Regions from separate parts of the Lysinibacillus sp. NPDC056959 genome, predicted to be linked through region 2. Evidence: predicted binding sites of a transcription regulator. Region 2 holds the regulator's gene; the other holds the start of a gene.
What was found. The regulator LexA, encoded in region 2, represses DNA repair genes until DNA is damaged. The targets are predictions, from matches to a motif close to CGAACATATGTTCG.
Positions count from the first base shown of each region.

Region 1 (3,217 bases), on a different contig from region 2:
TCGATATCAGCTAGCTCCGCACAAATCATTGTTGCAGCTACAGTTGTCGCTCCTAATTTTTTTGTTGCTAAAAGATAGCCTAAGTCACGACGAGATGCTTTTGCTACACCTTGTGAATTACCGAACATTTCAAGTTCTTCATCTGATAAACCGATTTTGATTTTCCCATCAATTAATGCAATAGTTGCAGGTACTGCACCATTATCACGAATAATTTGTTCTACTTCTCGTGCAGTTTTTACATTTTGTGGATATGGCATTCCGTGAGAAATAATTGTTGATTCTAATGCTACGATTGGTAAACCTTTCGCTTGTCCTGCTTTTACTTCTTCTGATAATACGATGAATTCTTTCATGTTGTTATTCCTCCATTTCACTGTTTAACAAATCAACTGATAGCTCAGGTCTTACGGTATATGGCGATGCAAGTGTATTTTTGGCATTTGTTAAGCCTGCATCAATACATGTTGCAAAGAATTTGCCAGTAAGCCAGCTATGGATTACCGCACTGACAAAGGCATCTCCTGCACCTGTCACATCTTCAATTTTTTCTATAGCTTTAGCTGCAAAATGACTTGGCTTCGTTGTAGTGGCAGCTGCATACACACCCTTACTACCAGCTGTAATAATGACATGCTCAGCACCTAATGTAAGAAGTTGCTGTAAAGCCTTTTCGTAGTGTGCAGAGTTTTCGATTTTATGACCTACAATCGTCTCTGCTTCATCTGTGTTGCAAATAAACCAGGTTACACCTTGCAACGTATCCGGTAATCGATTCATTTTTGGAGAAGATACAGGTACGATGACAAATGGAATGTCACGAGCAATCGCAACCTGCTGTATATAAGCCACTGTTTCCTTTGGACAGTTTAAGTCCATAATAAAGCAACCCGCATTCATTAGCATTGCTTCATGTTTTTTTAGCAAACTTGGCAATAAAAGATCATATACTTCCATGTTTGCTACCGCTAATGCTAGCTCGCCCTGCTCATCCATAACCGCAGTATAGGAACCCGTCGAAGCGTCAGGTAACTGCTCTACATAACGTAAATTCATAAATGGCTCTGACGCTTCTTGGATTACTTGCCAATCAGCATCTTTGCCTGCGGTAGTTAGCAATGTTACCTGATGATTTAATCTGCCTAAGTTTTCAGCAATGTTTCGTCCAACACCACCTACACTAAATGAAGAGCTAGCAGGATTGGACGTACCGAATTGGACATTCCCTTTGACATGAAACTTTCGGTCGAGATTGGCTCCACCGATACAAATAACTTCATTTTCCTCAGGCAAAATATATGCACGACCTACAATTTTCCCCTGCTTCGTTAAGCTCGACACTAAATTAGCAAGGACTGGTCGAGATAGTTTCATCTTATCTGCCATCTCTTGCTGAGCCATAAACGGATTCTGGCGAATTAAAGCAAGGACCGCCTGTTCTCTTTCATTCATAGCATCACCTTTTATTATATTTGTTTACATTATAAACTTTTGTTTGAATGTTGTCAAAAAAATTTTTCCATTTTAGATTTATACAAAAAAGTTAAAGCCTATTAAATTTCAACTAATGGTGAAGTTTAGTTGAATATGAGGTTTGTAACATTATTGGATTAGGTTGCAATAGAAAAGTTTGAAAGCTTAAATATAAGGAGCGTTAATGATGGGGTTTTTCAGAATTTCCATAATGGAGTAACTACGATGAAGAAAAAAATATTGAAGTATATAGATAGCAATTCCCCTAACCCAACTAGTGGATTACGTCTAAGGTTTGAACTAGGTGAGCCATATAAAAATGGAACTGAAGATAGATTAAATCAAGTTGTTACAAGAGTTACTACATTATTTGAAGAAGTGTTCAAGCCCGGTGATTCTATTTATATAGATTAGGAAATTACTGATGACTTATGTTTGAAAACACTAATTCTGAATATCTGTATGATCTAGTATGTAACCAAAATATAGAAGAGGAAACTTTATTCGATATAGATGAGGATTATGATGAGGAGGGTACCGTTTAATTGTTTTACAACGCTATGCCCATTTTCCTGATGGTACCCCTTTATGCAGTTTCACTTTATTCATATCCCTCCCCTGTCGATTATATTACTGTTTTATAATACATTTACTTGTCTACTAAGTAATTGGATTCAATTGGATTCAACTTTTTGAATTGATTATTGATTATCAAGTATGTGCTTGATGAGGTGTTTGTTTTTTCACGATGATAACAAATAAACTTGCCAATGCACAGAACATCCCAGCAAGGAAAAAGGCCCAAGTATATGAATTGAAAAACTTATAGATTAGGCCTCCACCAAAAGCGGCAACTGCAGCTCCCGCTTGATGTGAAGCGAAAATCCACCCATAAATAATGCCACTTTTATTTGTACCAAAAATTTGTCTAGAAATACTGATCGTTGGAGGTACTGTGGCAATCCAATCTAATCCATAAAATATTGTAAAGATTGTCAGTAAAGTGAACGACCCTTTCATTAATGCATATGGGAGTAATAGCAGAGACACTCCTCTTAAAAGGTAATACCAAAACAATAACCATCGATTATCAAAACGGTCAGACAACCACCCTGATAAAGTAGTACCTACAAGATTGAACACTCCCATAAAAGAAAGAAAAGTTGCAGCGGTTACTAAAGGAACACCAAAACTAATACAATAAGAAACGAAATGAGTACCAACTAACCCACTAGTTGAAAGTCCACAAATAAAAAAACTTCCCGCTAATAACCAAAATTCTTTCCTCTTTATAGCCTCAAATAAACCATTAAAAGCAATACTAATCGGATTTTTCTTATGATTCTCTTGTTGGATTTCAAGATTTTCTTCCATTCCATAAGGAAGAATTCCAATATCCTGTGGTGTATTTTTAATAAATATAGAAATAGTGATGAACATAACAAAACTTAGGATGAGAATTAGTCCAATCGCCCATCGCCAAGAATAATGTTCAATAATCATCGCCAATATAGGGAGAAGAATTAACTGCCCTGTTGCAGTACTCGCCGTTAAAATTCCTACTGCCAACCCTCTACTTTTCACAAACCAATTATTAGCTACATAAGGACTTAACACAGTTAAAAAAAGACTTGCTCCTAAGCCAATAATACCGCCCCATATAATGATTAACTGCCATGATTGTGTCATGAAAAGTGTAAGCAACATGCCTATGAATAATGTAGCCATCGCACCTAGCATCATT
Region 1 is NZ_JBHURE010000003.1:254,298-257,514, forward strand. Features, by position in the region: gene ACFTQ7_RS05470 (pseudouridine-5'-phosphate glycosidase) at 1-356, opposite strand, end outside; gene ACFTQ7_RS05475 (carbohydrate kinase) at 361-1,452, opposite strand; gene ACFTQ7_RS05480 (DUF3885 domain-containing protein) at 1,699-1,887, shown strand; gene ACFTQ7_RS05485 (MFS transporter) at 2,185-3,217, opposite strand, start outside.
Region 1: the regulator LexA is predicted to act here: its motif matches at 1,485-1,498, upstream of ACFTQ7_RS05475 (carbohydrate kinase).

Region 2 (3,217 bases):
CTTTTTACTTGGTCTTGTACTCGGGACAATACATGCACTTCTAACGCTATTTTTAGCTGCTGTCATTGGCATGATTGTTGGAATAGTAATGTTAAAAGTACGCGGACAGGGAAGAAAAACGCCTATACCATTCGGACCTTCTATTGCTTTAGCTGCTCTTATTATCTATTTCTATGGGGATGCGTTGATGAATTGGTATCTTGGATTTTGGTAATTAATCAGTGGGGGAGTCCTTCGATGATTAATAGTCTTCAAGCTTTTATAGGTAGTTAATGCTAGATAAAGATCATGGAGGGGATAAGATGAAACCAATTATCGGAATAACAGCCTTTGCGGAGGATGATTTGTCCTCAAGATTAAATGCTGCTTATAGCAAAAGTATAATTGAAGCTGGGGGTGTACCTCTTATAATTCCGATTGGAGTTGAAGAGGATGTAGCACAAATTTTATCGTTGACGGACGGATTATTACTATCGGGCGGACATGATGTACATCCATTTCTTTTTGGTGCAGAACCTACACCAAAGTTAGGGAAGATTCATCCGGAAAGGGATTCAGTAGAACTTTCATTGATTGAAGCGGCCTCTATTCGGAAAATGCCGATTTTCGGGATTTGTCGAGGGATTCAAATGCTGAATGTTGCATTTGGAGGCACACTCTATCAGGACATTGATAGTGAATATCATAGTAAAAAATTAATAAAGCATACGCAACAAGCGGCACGGGGCGTTGCTACACATCATGTTCATCTAACACCGGATACATTATTAACAACAATTATCGAGGAAGAAAAAATAGCGGTAAATTCATTTCATCATCAGGCAATAAACGCAGCAGCAGAAAAATTGAAAGTGGCAGCTAAATCAAGTGATGGTATCGTTGAAGCCGTAGTACACGAAGATTTACCATTTTGTCTAGCAGTACAATGGCATCCTGAAGAGCTAGCCATTGTAGGAGATGAAGCATCAAAAAAATTATTCTCTGCATTTGTAAAGGCGAGTTTGAAATTCAAGGTAGAGGCATAAAACTTTATAAGCATTACGGAATAGAATTTTGTATCAATGGCAAGATAACCTTGGTGATAAACATGAAAAAATAGATGTATGCCATAAAAGCGGCTCATCGGACGCCCCTAGGAAGCTCTGCGCGAAAGCGAAGCGTCAGCGGCAAATGTTTTCTGTAGCGAAAGCAAAGCGGCAGCAACAAATGTTTTCTGTAGCGAAAGCAAAGCGGCAGCAACAAATGTTTTAACTGTGCGAAAGCGAAGCGGCAGCAACAAATGTTTTAACTGTGCGAAAGCGAAGCGGCAGCAACAAAGCACCCGGCCGGAACGAAAATCACCCCCACGTTATGGGGATGAGCTTTTTTAAATTAACTAAAGACATTGCTAGAGGGAAGAATCCATTATACAGTGGGTTCTTTTTTAGTGTATAAAAAGGCACTCAAAAAATAAGAAAAAAGAGGTATATGCCCATTTGCGAACATAAAATCCTCTTTTTATACGTTGCTATTGAGATACTTTTAATGAACACGGCGATAAAGACCTACAACATGGCCCAAAATAGAAACTTGGTCTACGATAATTGGCTCCATTGTTGCGTTTTCAGGCTGTAAACGGAAATGACTTTTTTCCTTAAAGAAACGCTTTACTGTTGCTTCATTCTCTTCAGTCATTGCTACTACAATATCACCATTATCAGCTGTAGATTTTTGTTTAACAATAACTAAATCTCCGTCTAAAATGCCAGCTTCAATCATTGATTCACCCATAATTTCTAGCATAAATAACTGATCTTCACTTGTACCATAAATATCCGGTAGTGGGAAATATTCATCGATATTTTCAACAGCAGTTATCGGAGAACCTGCAGTAACTTTCCCAACAAGTGGGACATGTATAACATGTTGCTTTTGAATAGAATCCTCTGGCTCTAGAATTTCAATGGCACGTGGTTTAGTTGGGTCGCGTCGGATTAAGCCTTTTTGCTCCAAACGAGCTAAATGTCCATGAACTGTAGAGCTTGAAGCAAGTCCAACTGCTTCACCAATCTCACGTACAGATGGTGGATACCCCTTTGTGCGTACCTCTTCTTTAATGAAATCTAATATGGCCTCTTGTCTTTTCGAAACTTTTTTCATGATTGCTCACCTCTTTTTTCTAGTCATTCTACTTATTAGTAGTATAGCAGAATGCGAACACTTAAGCAAACATAGGTTCGAAAAGTGTTTGACAAAAACGTTTGTTCGCATTATTATAAGAACATATATTCCGAACGAACATTCTTGAAAAGGGGTTATTCACATGAACTGGTTAAAAAAAAATCCACATATTACAACTTTATTAGGAGCTTGTCTACTATTTACAGCATATCTTTTTATAACAGATCCAGGGGATGTCACATACGCAGAAATTGAAGTCGAACATGGTGATAGTTTATGGTCGTTAGCCGAACAATACCGTGGTAAAATGAAATCGGATGAATGGATTAAGCTTGTTAAGGCCGAAAATGAATTATCGAACGTACGAATTATTGCAGGTAATTCTCTAGTGATTCCAGTAGTGGGTGACGACCAACCCAATTCTATAAATTCAATTGAAATTGCGAGAAATGTAAAATGATAACAAAACAACAATCGGCTGTTGTCTATTGCCGTGTGAGTACAGAAAAAGAGACACAAAGCTCCTCATTAGAGCGACAGGAGGAGGAGTTAGTACGCTATGCTAAAGAACAGGGCTACGAAGTGAAACTTGTTTTTAAGGATAAGCATAGCGGTTATGATGTGGAACGAGAAGGATTACTAGAAATGCTCGATTTCATAAAAGAAAAAGAAGTAACAGCATTATTTGTGCAGGATGAAACACGTTTAGGACGTGGAAATGCTCGAATGGCCGTTTTGCATTTATTGCAGAAAACTGAAACTAATGTTTTCTCTATGCGAGACGCGGGACCTGTACAATTAAATGAAATGGATACGATGCTCCTAGAAATTTTAGCAATTGTAGAGGAGTACCAGCGTAGAATCCACAATGCTAAAATACGTCGTGGCATGCGTCGGGCAGTTGAAAATGGCTACCGCCCTGAAAATAATTTATCTAACCGAGGAAACCCAAACGGCCAGGAACGTAAAGATGTCCCTATAGAAGAGATCGTTAAACTCCGCAATCGAGGCTTCACATTTGAGGAAATAGCTATGACTCTTAGGGGGCTAGGCTTTG
Region 2 is NZ_JBHURE010000010.1:102,497-105,713, reverse strand. Features, by position in the region: gene ACFTQ7_RS13760 (prepilin peptidase) at 1-214, shown strand, start outside; gene ACFTQ7_RS13755 (gamma-glutamyl-gamma-aminobutyrate hydrolase family protein) at 303-1,025, shown strand; gene ACFTQ7_RS13750 (hypothetical protein) at 1,054-1,251, shown strand; gene lexA (transcriptional repressor LexA) at 1,522-2,139, opposite strand; gene yneA (cell division suppressor protein YneA) at 2,303-2,620, shown strand; gene ACFTQ7_RS13735 (YneB family resolvase-like protein) at 2,617-3,217, shown strand, end outside.